Regions from separate parts of the Streptomyces sp. NPDC050988 genome, predicted to be linked through region 1. Evidence: riboswitches for the same ligand, from Rfam matches in the RefSeq annotation. Region 1 holds a riboswitch; each other region holds the start of a gene.
The links. A riboswitch is a leader RNA that binds a small molecule or an ion and turns the genes downstream of it on or off. The one in region 1 is predicted to bind cobalamin.

Region 1 (4,380 bases):
GGGCCACGGAGACCCCGAGCGTCGCGGCGGCGTCCTGGCCGAAGGCGAACGCGTCGAGCGTCCGCGCGTACCCGAGGCACACCAGCAGCGTCACCGCGAGGACCGCGAAGCACACCCAGACGTCGGTCCAGCCGACCCCGCTCAGCGAACCGAGCAGCCAGAACAGCACCCCGCGGGTGGTCTCGGCATCCGCGGCGGTCATCACGACGAAGGAGGTGAGCGCGGAGAAGAGCTGCATCGCGGCGACCCCGCTCAGCACCACACGGTCCGTCGCCCCGCCCAGTGTGTGGCTGAGCAGCAGGACGAGCCCGAACGACAGCACCGCGCCGAGGAACGCGCCCGCGGAGACGGAGACCAGGCCCCCGCCGACGCCGAGGACGACCACGATCACGGCGCCGGTCGAGGCGCCGGAGGACACCCCGAGGACGAACGGGTCGGCGAGCGGGTTGCGCAGCAGGGACTGCATCACCGCGCCGCACACGGCGAGTCCGGCACCGCACACGGCCGCCAGGAGCGTACGCGGCAGGCGCAGTTCCCAGACGATGCCCTCCCGGATCGGGGTCAACTCCGTGCTGCCCCAGCCGAGATGGGAGGCGACCACGGACCAGACGTCGCCGACCCGGATGTCCGCGGGGCCGATGGTGATGGCGACGGCGACAGATGCGAGGAGCAGGGCGACGCCCGCGGCGATGAGCAGTCCCAGGCGCGACCGTGTCACCCGGCGAGCCCGAACTCCCGCAGGGCGGAGGCGACTTGCTCGACACCCTCGACCGTGCGGATGGTCGGGTTCATCGCCTGCCCGCTGAGCAGGACGTACCGCTTCTTCTTCACGGCGGTCATGTTCTTGGTGACCGGGTCGGACTCCAGGAACTCGATCTTCTTCTTCGCGGACTCCGCGGTCTGCGACTTGCGCGTCAGGTCGCCGATGACGAGCACGTCGGGGTCGCGGTCGGCGACGGTCTCCCAGTTGATCTGGGGCCACTCCTCGCGCGTGTCGTCGAAGACGTTCTTCGCGCCGAGGGTCCGGGTGATGACGCCGGGCGCGCCGCAACAGCCCGCCATGTAGGGCGAGTCGGAGTTGGCGAACCAGTACAGGAGGGTGACATCGGAGGCATCGATTCCCGAAGTGGCCTTCTTCGTACGCCGCTTGAGGTCGGCGACGAGTTGCTCGCCCCGCTTCTCGACGCCGAACACCTCGGCCAGGTCGCGCACTTCGCCGTAGACGGCGTCGATGCCGAGGGCCTTCTTCCGTGAGCCGTCACCACCCGAGGCGTTGTCCTTGCCGACACAGTCGGAGGGCGAGACGTAGGCGGGCACGCCGAGCTTCTCGAACTGCTCCCGGGTGGCCACGCCGCCCTTGCCGAGCGTCGACACGAACGAGGCGGCGACGAAGTCGGGGTCGGCGTCCAGGACACGTTCGAAGGAGGGGTTGTTGTCGGCGATCCGCTCCACCTTCGCGTTCGCCTTCTCCAGGCCCTTCATCACCGGGTCGGTCCAGGTCGCGGTGCCGGCCATGCGGTCGGCGAGGCCGAGCGAGAGCATGATCTCGGTGGTGCCCTGGTTGAGGGAGACGGCCCGCTTCGGCGGGGACTCGACGCGTACGGTCTGCCCGCAGTTGTCGAGGGTGACGGCGGGCCCGGAGTTCCCGGAGTCCGTGTCCGACGATGTGTCTCCCGAACCGCAGCCGGTCAGCAGGAGGGCCCCGGACAGGACGAGGGCAGCGGGACGGGCAAGACGTGCGACGGGCACGGGAGTTCCTCAGGCGTCGAGGGCTCGAACGCGGAGCCCGGTCGTACGGTGCTCCCCCGTCGGCGCGTGACCGCGGAGGCCGCCAGCAGGTCTTCGGACTCGGGGTCACCCGGACGAGGCGCCTTCCCGGACCGTCATACCGGTCCAGTGGCCGATGCCCCGCCCGTCACCCTCACCGCTGCGCGTCAGCTCCGGATTTCCACCGGATTCCCTGACCCACGTACATGGGTTCGACTGGCCTCGGCAAGCTATCACGGCGGGTGTCGCGGACCGGCGGGCGGACGTGCGGAGAGACCGGGGACGGACCGGCGTTCGGACCTGCCGACGGACGCGGCGGACGGACCGGCACTACGGGCCCCATCGGCCGCTCCACCTGTTCCGGCCGTGTTCACGGCTACGCCACACCCGCGCCCACGCCCCTGCCCCCACGGCCTGAATGAGTGGTTCCGCTCAGTGAATCTCCAGGAGGCACCGGAGGGCCGCCCCATGACCGGGACCGAAATGGCGGGGACCGCATCCGCAATCGACCGTCGTCGCTTTCTGCTGGCGTCCGGCGCCGTCGCGGTGGGAGCGACCGGAGGAGCCGCGACCCTCTTCCCACGGCAGCGCCCGACCCCCTCCGTGCAACCAGCCGCGGAGAGTGCGGCCCCGCAGCCGCCCCTCGCCACCCGACGACCGGCACGCCAGGCGCCGCGACGCGCGGCGCCGTACGCGGCCACCACTCTGGACACGACGGCCCGCCTCGGAGGCCAAGCGCACGGCACCTACCGACGGCTCGTATCGGGCCCCGGCTGGCCCATGGTCGTACGCGGAGATCTCGCTCCTGCCGCCACCGGCTGCCAGGACCGGCGCACACCGCTCGCGTGCTTCGTGCAGTTCACCGACCTGCACCTCACCGATGTGCAGAACCCGCTGCGCACCGAGTTCCTGCGGTCGCGCAGGCCCGCCGCGTGGCGGGCCCAGGAGGCGCTGGGGGTGGCCGGGGCGGTGGCGCTCGTGGAGCAGGTGAACGCGCTCGGAGAGGGACCGAACACCGGTCTCGCGCCCGGGTTCGTGATGACGACGGGCGACAACATCGACAACAACTCCGCGATCGAACTGGAGTGGTTCCTCACGCTGATGAGCGGCGGCAGGATCACTCCCAACAGCGGGGATCCTGCGGCGTACGAAGGCGTCCAGAACTCCGGCCTGCCTCTGTACTGGCATCCGGACGACGCCGCCCTGCGCGACCTGGACAAGCGGCGCGGGCTGCCCCGCATACCCGGCTTCCTCGACGCCGCGATACGGCCCGTGACCAGCCCGGGGCTCGACATCCCCTGGTACTCCACGGTCGGCAACCACGACGACATACCCGGCGGCTGTCTGTCACCCGCGCTGGGCGACTTCGCCGTCGGCTCCCGCAAGCTGCTGTCGGTCCCTGCCACGGACGCGGCCGCCTACGCGAAGGCGCTGAACTCCGGCGACGACCCCAAGAGCGAGGTACTCACGGCGATCCTGAAGCGGCACGCCACCTCGGCGCGGACGGTGACGGCCGACGAACGGCGCCGGCTGTGCACCCCGCACGACTACCTGGCCGCGCATCTGGACCCCGCCCACGCCGGAGCGGGCCCGGTCGGCCACGGCTACACGGAGAACAACCTGGACGGCGACCGGATGTACTACACGTTCCGGGTCGCCGAGAACGTCATCGGTATCAGCATCGACACGACGTACCGCAGCGGCCACTACGAGGGCTCGCTGGGCACCGATCAGCTCCGCTGGCTGGAGCGGACGCTGGCCGCGCACAGCTCCCGGTCCTACGACGCCGACGGCCGCCTCGTGCGGAACGCCGGGGCCGACGACGCACATGTCCTGGTCTTCAGCCACCACCACAGTCCGAGCATGACCCGCCGCCCCGACGCCGCCCGCACCGACGAACCGCGGCACGACGGTGCGGAGGTCCTCGCCCTGCTCCACCGGTTCCCGAACGTGGTGGCGTGGATCAACGGCCACAGCCACGTCAACCGGATCACGGCCCACGCGCACGCCACGCCCGCCCGGTCCTTCTGGGAGGTCAACACCGCCTCCCACCTGGACTACCCGCACCACGCCCGCGTGATCGAACTGGCCGACAACGGGGACGGCACGGTGTCCCTGTTCACCACCCTCGTCGAGTCCGCCGCCCCGCACCGCACCGACCCGGACTTCGCCGACCTGTCGGCGGTGGGCCTCGCCTCCCTGTACCGGGAGCTGTCGTACAACGCCCCCGACCTGGCCACGGGCATGACGGCCGGCGTCCACGAGGGCTGGGCCGGAGGTCCCGGCGACCGCAACGTGGAACTGCTGGTGGCCGCCTCCGCGTCACACTGACGCCGTCACGCTGAGGCCGCCGCGCCGAGGCCGTCGTCCCGGCGCGAGCCTTGTCGCGGGGAATCACCGCGCCGCGCTCACTGTTGTCGCGCGCAGCAAACCTTGTACGCATCCCTCGTACGCACCCCGCGTACGCACCCCCTCGTACGCACCCCAAGGAGGCCGACCGTGTACGGCGACCCGGCAACGATCCGCAAGATCCTCAGCGAGTCCGGCGACACCTGGGCGATCGTCGGCCTGTCGTCCAACGAGCGGCGCGCCGCATACGGCGTGGCGGACGTC
Region 2 (4,380 bases), on a different contig from region 1:
GCTTCGACGTGGACGTCGGCCCGCTGTTCCAGACGCCGGGTGAAGTGGCCCGCCAGGCCGTCGAGGCGGACGTGCACATCGTCGGCGTCTCCTCGCTGGCCGCCGGGCACCTGACCCTCGTACCGGCGCTGCGGGAGCAGCTCGCCGAGGAGGGGCGCGAGGACATCATGATCGTGGTCGGCGGGGTGATTCCGCCGCAGGACGTGCCCACGCTGATCGAGATGGGCGCCGCGGCCGTCTTCCCGCCCGGGACGGTGATCCCGGACGCGGCGTACGACCTGGTCGAGCGCCTGACCACCGACCTCGGCCACGGCCTCTGAGCCCCATGGCGATCGACCTCGACACCTATGTGAAGGGCGTGCTCGACGGGAAGCGGGCGCTGGTGGCGCGTGCCATCACGCTCGTGGAGTCGACGAGGCCCCAACACCGGGCGATGGCACAGGAGTTGCTGACCGAGCTGCTGCCGCACAGCGGGAAGGCGCGGCGGATCGGCATCAGCGGTGTGCCGGGCGTGGGCAAGTCGACGTTCATCGACGCGTTCGGGACGCTGCTCACCTCGCTCGGGTACCGGGTGGCGGTGCTCGCCGTCGACCCGTCGTCGAGCCGGACGGGCGGGTCCATCCTCGGCGACAAGACACGCATGGAACGCCTGGCCGTCGACCCGGCGGCCTTCATCCGGCCCTCCCCCACCGCCGGGACGCTCGGCGGAGTCGCGAAGGCGACCCGGGAGTCGATCGTGGTGATGGAGGCGGCGGGCTACGACGTCGTCCTGGTCGAGACGGTCGGCGTCGGCCAGTCCGAGACCGCCGTCGCGAACATGGTCGACTCCTTCCTGCTCCTGACCCTCGCCCGGACCGGGGACCAGTTGCAGGGCATCAAGAAGGGTGTCCTGGAGCTGGCGGACGTGATCGCCGTCAACAAGGCGGACGGACCCCACGAGCGTGAAGCCCGGGGCGCGGCAAGGGAGTTGGCGGGCGCTCTGCGGCTGATGCATCCCGCCGATACCGCCTGGACGCCACCGGTGCTGAGTTGCAGCGCCCGTGAGTCGACCGGCCTCGACACGGTCTGGGAGCGCCTCGAACAGCACCGCGCGCTCCTCGACTCGACCGGCCGCCTCGCCGCCAAGCGCCGTGACCAGCAGGTCGACTGGACCTGGACGATGGTGCGCGACGAACTCCTCGGCCGCCTGCACGCCGACCCCGCCGTACGAGCTCTCGGACCCGACCTCGAACAGCGGGTCAGGGACGGCGAGTTGACGGCCACGCTCGCCGCCGAGCGCATTCTGCGGGCGTTCGGCGGCGATACGGACTGAGCCGCCGGACCGGGCCGGGCTGAGCGGCACCGGGTCGGAGTGGGAAGTGCGCAACGCGTGTTCACTCCGGCCGGTGCGCCACCGGCTGAGGGGCCGGTGGCCGTTGGGGGACCAGGGCGGGCGGCGCCACAGGAGTGGGGCGGTACCCGCCCGGTTCACCTGGGCGGTGTCTCGTACGACCGTCCGGCATATGGGCAAAGTTCCGCGTCGCGCGGCCGCGCCCCCTAGGCTGGCCGGTGCAGCTGGTTCGCCCCGTCCGCCAGGCGGGATGCGTCGCAAGAGGGAACCCGGTGGGAATCCGGGACTGCCCCGCAGCGGTGAGCGAGAACGACCGCCGTCATACGCACTGGGCCCCGAGAAGCGGGACCTGGGAAGCGACGGCCAGTAGGTGTCCTCCGTACGGAGGACGTGCTCGCGAGTCCGAAGACCTGCCATCTGCCCGTACGTGACCGATCGCGTACGGACATCCCGATGACCTCGTGGGCGGGTCGGCGTACATATCCGGTGGACGACCGCGCCTTGCCGCGCGAGGTTCCTCGGCCGGGTTCGTCACCCCTTCGCGCTCACGTCCGTCCCGGGATCTCAGGGAGACATCTCGCGAAGGAGAGTTCCGTGACATCGAAGTCCGCAGCCGCGGCGGCACGGGCCACCGTGTACGGCTACCCCCGTCAGGGCAGTGGCCGGGAACTGAAGAAGGCGATCGAGAGGTACTGGAAGGGCCGCGTCGACGCCGACGCCCTCCGGGCCACCGCCGCCGAACTGCGCCGCACCAACTGGCGGCAGCTGGCCGAGGCAGGCATCCACGAAGTGCCGACCGGCGACTTCTCGTACTACGACCATGTCCTGGACACCAGCGTCATGGTCGGCGCGATCCCCGGGCGCCACCGCGCCGCAGTCCAGGCCGACGCGCTCGACGGCTACTTCGCGATGGCCCGCGGCACGCAGGACGTGGCGCCGCTGGAGATGACGAAGTGGTTCGACACCAACTACCACTATCTGGTGCCGGAGTTGGGTCCGGACACCGTCTTCACGGCCGACTCCGCCAAGCAGGTCGCCGAGCTACGCGAAGCCCTCGCCCTCGGCCTCACCGCCCGGCCGGTCCTCGTCGGACCCGTCACCTACCTCCTGCTCGCCAAGCCCGCGCCCGGTGTGGCCGCCGACTTCGACCCGCTGACCCTGCTGGACCGGCTCCTGCCGGTGTACGCCGAGGTCCTCTCCGACCTGCGGGCGGCGGGCGCGGAGTGGGTGCAGCTCGACGAACCGGCCCTGGTCCAGGACCGTACGCCCGCCGAACTCAACGCGGCCACGCGCGCCTACCGCAACCTCGGCGCGCTCACCGAGCGTCCGAAGCTGCTGGTCGCCTCCTACTTCGACCGGCTCGGCGACGCGCTGCCGGTGCTGGCCAAGGCCCCGGTAGAGGGTCTCGCCCTCGACTTCACCGAGGCGGCCGCCGCCAACCTGGACGCGCTCGCCACCGTGGGCGGGCTGCCCGGCAAGCGCCTGATCGCGGGCGTGGTCAACGGCCGCAACATCTGGGTCAACGACCTCACCAAGTCCCTCGCCACGCTCGGCACCCTGCTCGGGCTGGCCGACCGGGTCGACGTGGCCGCGTCCTGCTCGCTGCTCCATGTGCCGCTCGACGCGACCGCCGAACGGGACATCGAGCCCCAGATCCTGCGCTGGCTCGCCTTCGCCCGGCAGAAGACGGCCGAGATCGTCACCCTCGCCAAGGGACTCGCCCAGGGCACGGGATCGATCACCGGCGAACTCGCCGCCAACCGGGCCGCCCTGGCCTCCCGCGCGAACTCGCCCATCACCCGCGACCCGGCCGTACGGGCGCGGGTCGGTGCGGTCACGGACGCCAACTGCCGCCGCTCCCAGCCGTACGGCGAACGCGCCGCCGCGCAGCGCGCCCACCTGGGTCTGCCCCTCCTCCCGACCACCACCATCGGCTCCTTCCCGCAGACCGCCGAACTGCGCGTCGCCCGCGCCGACCTGCGCGCCGGGCGCATCGACACGGCCGGCTACGAGGAGCGCATCAGGGCCGAGATCCAGGAGGTGATCTCCTTCCAGGAGAAGACCGGCCTGGACGTCCTCGTGCACGGCGAGGCCGAACGCAACGACATGGTCCAGTACTTCGCCGAGCAGCTGACGGGCTATCTCGCCACGCAGCACGGCTGGGTCCAGTCGTACGGCACCCGTTACGTCCGTCCGCCGATCCTGGCCGGCGACATCTCCCGCCCCGAGCCGATGACCGTGCGCTGGACGACGTACGCCCAGTCGCTAACCCCGCGCCCCGTCAAGGGCATGCTCACGGGGCCGGTCACCATGCTCGCCTGGTCCTTCGTCCGCGACGACCAGCCGCTCGGCGACACCGCCCGCCAGGTGGCCCTCGCCCTGCGCGACGAGGTCAACGACCTTGAGACGGCCGGGACTTCGGTCATCCAGGTCGACGAACCCGCGCTGCGCGAGACCCTGCCGCTGCGCGCCGCCGACCGCCCCGGCTATCTGGCGTGGGCCACCGAGGCGTTCCGGCTCACCACCGCCGGGGTCCGGCCGGACACCCAGATCCACACCCACATGTGCTACGCCGAGTTCGGCGACATCGTCCAGGCGATCGACGATCTCGACGCGGACGTCATCAGCCTGGAGGCCGCCCGCTCCCACATGCAGGTCGCCCGCGAACTGGCCGCCCACGGCTATCCGCGCGAGGCCGGGCCCGGTGTCTACGACATCCACTCCCCGCGCGTGCCGAGCACGGACGAGGCGGCCGCCCTGCTGCGCAAGGGACTTGAGGCCATCCCGGCCGAACGGCTCTGGGTCAACCCCGACTGCGGCCTGAAGACCCGAGGCTGGCCCGAGACCCGAGCCTCCCTGGACAACCTGGTCGCGGCAGCGCACGCGGTACGCGCCGAACTGCCCACCACTGACTGATCCGACTCATCCGATCCGAACGACCGCCGGCCGGCCGGGGACATCCGTGTCCCCGGCCGTCACGTCGGCACGTCGGCACGTCGGCACGTCGGCACGTCGGCACGTCGGAGGGTCAGCCGGTCGGAGGGTCAGCC
Region 3 (4,380 bases), on a different contig from region 1:
GCCGCCTTCCGCGGTGAGCAGGCCGTACGTTCCGGCGCAGACGCCGACCAGGCCGCCCAGTGTGAGTGCGGCGGTGGTGCGGCGGACGGTGCGTGGTACGTCCGCCGTGCGGCCGTAGCCGCGGGCGTCCATCGCCGCCGCGAGGGAGACGGACCGCTCCAACGCGCCCTCCAGGACCGGGAGTCCGACCTGGAGCAGGCCGCGCAGACCCTTGTCCGGGCGGCCTCGGAGGCGCCGGGCGGCGCGCAGGCGTTGGACGTCCGCGATCAGGTTCGGGGCGAAGGTGAGGGCCACCACTACGGCAACTCCCGCCTCGTACAAGGCTCCTGGGAGGGATTTGAGGAGGCGGGCCGGGTTCGCCAGGGCGTTCGCCGCGCCTACGCAGATGAGGAGGGTGGCGAGTTTCAGGCCGTCGTAGAGGGCGAAGACGAGGCCTTCGGCGGTGACTCGGCCTCCGATGCGGATGCCCTCCGCCCAGGCCGGGAGGGGGAGTTCGGGGAGGGTGAGGAGGGTGTGGGTGCCGGGGATGGGGGAGCCGAGGATTACCGCGAACGCGAGGCGGATGAGCAGGACGGCCAGGGCGAGTTTCACGAAGGCGGCGTAGGAGTGGGCCCAGGGGGCCTCTGTGCGGCGGGCGGCCACGACGTAGCCGGCTACGCCGATCAGGAGGGCCAGGAGGAGGGGGTTCGTGGTGCGGGATGCGGCCGTTCCTAGGCTCAGGGCCCAGAGCCACCAGGCACCGGGGTGGATTGCGTTGGTTCTGGTTGCTTGTGGGGCGGTGAGTCTGTGTTGGACTTTTCTGGAAAGGGCGCCCGGTGCCATGGGCTGTGCCCACCCGTTCCGCCCTGCGGAACGCCTGCCCACAGAGGTGGCAGCGGTAGCTGGGGCGGCGGCGGGCGTAGGCCCGGGAGTGTCTCCGGTGCCGCGCCTCCGGTACTCGTCGTCGTTGCTGGCGGTCATTGCACAGGCCCGTCAGTCGCGGCGGCGGCGGGCTTGCCATACCGCCGCCGAGCCCAGGGCCGCCACCGCGGCGATTCCGGCCAACAGGCCCACCGAGGGGCCGCCGTCCCCGTTGCCGGGCTTGCTCTCCGCCTCCTCGCCGGGCGACGTCGAAGTCTTCGGGCGGTCGGCCGCGACCGGTTCTCCGCAGCCCGTGGTCGGGTAGCCCGCGATGGCGCAGAGCAGGGCGTTGGTGTCGTAGCGGAGGGGTTTGGCGACGGCGGCGAGGGCGTCGGCGGTCGTGGCGTCGTCGTCGACGCGGGCGCAGGCCGTGCGGGGGCGGGGCGGGGTCGAGCCGGACGGGGCGTCCGCGGCCGTGCCGAAGTCGAGGACGAGGCCGACCCGCTTGGACCCCTCCCGTGCGGGCGTCTTCGCGCAGATCGTCGCGAAGTCGGCCGCCCCGCGCGGCTTCGCCGAGTCCTTCGAGTCCTCGCTCACCGAGAAACGGAACCCCTGGACATCACCGTCCGAGGGCCGTGCGGTCGACGGCCCCTGGGTCGCGTACACCCACGTATCGGCCGGGACGGTCGTATCGGCTGTATCGGTCGTATCGGCCGTATCGGCGGTGGAGTCCCGGTCCCAGAAGGACCAGTAGCGGTAGCCGACCGCCTGGGCCTGCCCCGCCGTGCCGAGGACGGCGAGCAGGAGACACAGGACCGGCAGAACCAGGCGGCGGCAGGTCACGGCTGCTGCTTCTTGTTACGGCCGCTGAGGAGGAAGCCGATTCCGATGCCGCCGACCAGGCCGACCCCGATGATCCACCAGAGGCTGACCCCGCCGTCGTCCTCGTCCGAGGTGTCCGCCTCGTCGTTCTTGCCGTCCGCCGGGGCGGTGGAGGCGTCGGAGGAAGTCGCCGCGGGGCCGGTCGCGCCGAGCTGCTTCACGAGGTCGGCGCCGCCGAAGGCGCGCGGGTCCGTGCCGGTGGCGTTCGCCGCGAAGATCAGCTGCGCGTACGCCGCCGGGCCGCTCTTCGCCGCCCAGGTACCGGAGTTCTTCTCCAGCCAGGCCAGCGGCTTCCCGGTGTCGGCCGTGCGGCCCGCGGCGGCGAGCGCGACGACCGTGTCGGCGGTGTTGCCGTAGTCGGGCTGGTCCTCGGCACCGGGGAGGGAGGACTTCAGATAGCCGTTCTTGGCGACCGCGCCCGCGAGGTACAGGGCACCGTTGGCAGCCGCGTCCTCGATCGTGAAGGAGTCGCCGCCCGCGCACTGGGACGCCTTCGGGGACGCCTTGTCGGCGCCGTCCTCGTCGGGATCGGCGTCCAGGCCCTCGCCGAGCGCGCCCAGCACCCCGGCCGCCGTGGCGTCCGCGTTCGCCGCGAGCTTGCCCTTCTTGTCCGGCTGGAAGGCGAAGGCGCCGCCGCCGGTCTCGTCGCAGGGGACGGAGAGGCCGAGCAGGGCGTCGTACGGCGTCCGGTCGTCCTTCGAGGGCACGTCCTTCGGGTCGGTGTCCCCGGCGTCCAGGGCCCCGATCACGACGGACGTCGAGTTGGTGTCGCTGGGCGTGCCGGGGAAGTAGCCCCAGCCGCCGTCCTTGTTCTGCACGGACTTCAGCCACTTCACGGCCGCGCCCGTCACGGCGTCGCTCGCGTCGAGGGCCTCCAGGGCCTGCAGCGCGGCGGCCGTGCTGTTCGTGTCGACCTTGGTCTTGGCGTCGCACTTGGCGCTCGGGTCGGGGCGGTACGCCGCGAAGGCCCCGCTCTCGCACTGCTGCCCGACGAGCCAGTCGACGGACTTCTTCGCGGGCTTCACCTCCACCGTGTCCTGGGCGAGCAGCGCGAGCGACTGCCGCCAGACGCCGTCGTAGGTGGGGTCGGTGCTGCCGTACAGGGCGGAGGGGAACGCCTGGGACGGGGTCGCGCCGGGCGACTCGTCGGCGAGGGCGGCCGGCGCGAACGCCGTACCGATCACGGCGGTAGCGGCCAGTACCGCTGCGCTGCGGCGGACAAACATGATCGGCGGATGCCTCTCCCGGTCAGGGAGCCGGGCAGCCTGGAATCCAAGGCGGCTCGGCTCCGTATGCCTCGACGGTGCCGGTCACCGGCGGTCCCGGTGACGCGAGCCGGTCACGTCCGTACGGGGCAGTCCGGCTCACCGCCCCTGATCGGCTGATCCATTGATCCACTGAATCCATTGGTCCAGTGATCCAGTGATCGACCGATCGGCCGGGCGGCACACGGTTGCGGGTCAGCGCCGGATTTGCACCGGCTTCCCCCCGTAACGACTGTGATGACGACCCGCTCACTGTACCGGCCCGTAGCAAGACCCTGAGGGGCGGCTGTTGGGGGTCGCCTGTGGGCCTGTCTGTGAGGCCGGGCGGCGGCTCCGGGTAGCTTCTGCCCATGGGGATACCTGCGGGGGCCGGCCGCCTGCTCGGTTCGGGGCGCACGGCGGATGTCTACGCGCTCGACGATCACGACGGCTACGACGGTCTCGGCGATGGTTCCGGGGGCGGGGCGTGGGTGCTGCGCCGCTACCGGGACGGCTATGGGGACGCGCCGGCCGAGGCGGCCGTCATGGAGCACGTACGGGGTCACGGCTATCCCGTGCCGCGCGTGCGGGCTGCGGACGCGCGCACCGACCTCGTGATGGAGCGGCTGTACGGGCCGACCGTGGTCGAGGCGCTGGCCGTCGGCCAACTCGCGGCCGGGGAGGCAGGGTTGGCGCTCGCCCGGCTCCTGCGCGACCTGCACGCGATCCCGGCCCGCCGTTCCACCGACCCCGCCGTACGCGTCCTGCACCTGGATCTGCACCCGGAGAACGTCCTCCTGACCCCGGCCGGCCCCATGGTGATCGACTGGGCCAACACCGACGAGGGTCCGCCCGGCCGCGACTGGAGCATGTCCGCCGTGATCGTGGCCCAGGTGGCCGTCGACGACGATCCCCGCGCCCTCCTGGCCGAGGAGATGCTGTCCGCCCTGCTGACCGGCTGCCCCGACCCGGCACTCCTGACGGGCCCGGACGGCGGTCTCGGCTGGGCCACACGGCAACGGGCCGCCAACCCGACGATGAGCCCGCACGAGGTCGAACTCCTGGGTGAGGCAGGGGAGTTGATCCGCAGACTGCTGGCCTAGGAGGGCCGTGGGGCGTCCGGTTGTGCGGCTGGTCTACATCGACCCCACCCCGCCGATCACCGACAAACGCCTGCGCCGCCGCTGAAGCCAGCTCGCCTCCCTACCCGCAGGCGCAAGCGGACCCCGCTTTCCTGTGGGGGTGCGGGCTAAAGCTATTGACGAGACGGACCGTATCGTCTAGCTTATTGTTCATCGGTCGGCAGCCGGTGCTTCCGCTGTCAGCCGCACGACCCTGTTCACCGAGCAAAGGACCGCACTTGCACTGTGCTTCCGTCGACACCACCGTCACCACCGTCACTGCTTCTCCTCTC

Region 2: another riboswitch for cobalamin. It lies ahead of metE (5-methyltetrahydropteroyltriglutamate--homocysteine S-methyltransferase); the one in region 1 lies ahead of ACIBEI_RS10715 (ABC transporter substrate-binding protein).
Region 3: another riboswitch for cobalamin. It lies ahead of ACIBEI_RS16130 (prenyltransferase/squalene oxidase repeat-containing protein); the one in region 1 lies ahead of ACIBEI_RS10715 (ABC transporter substrate-binding protein).

What each region holds. Positions count from the first base shown of each region.
Region 1 is NZ_JBITFQ010000003.1:554,197-558,576, forward strand. Features, by position in the region: gene ACIBEI_RS10710 (FecCD family ABC transporter permease) at 1-718, opposite strand, end outside; gene ACIBEI_RS10715 (ABC transporter substrate-binding protein) at 715-1,749, opposite strand; cobalamin riboswitch at 1,816-2,003, opposite strand; gene ACIBEI_RS10720 (TIGR03767 family metallophosphoesterase) at 2,236-4,098, shown strand; gene ACIBEI_RS10725 (CoA-binding protein) at 4,267-4,380, shown strand, end outside.
Region 2 is NZ_JBITFQ010000023.1:7,241-11,620, forward strand. Features, by position in the region: gene scpA (methylmalonyl-CoA mutase) at 1-320, shown strand, start outside; gene meaB (methylmalonyl Co-A mutase-associated GTPase MeaB) at 326-1,312, shown strand; cobalamin riboswitch at 1,539-1,763, shown strand; gene metE (5-methyltetrahydropteroyltriglutamate--homocysteine S-methyltransferase) at 1,925-4,246, shown strand; gene ACIBEI_RS34745 (DUF4328 domain-containing protein) at 4,375-4,380, opposite strand, start outside.
Region 3 is NZ_JBITFQ010000006.1:75,931-80,310, reverse strand. Features, by position in the region: gene ACIBEI_RS16140 (energy-coupling factor transporter transmembrane component T) at 1-822, opposite strand, end outside; gene ACIBEI_RS16135 (SCO2322 family protein) at 973-1,683, opposite strand; gene ACIBEI_RS16130 (prenyltransferase/squalene oxidase repeat-containing protein) at 1,680-2,948, opposite strand; cobalamin riboswitch at 3,056-3,252, opposite strand; gene ACIBEI_RS16125 (phosphotransferase) at 3,338-4,069, shown strand.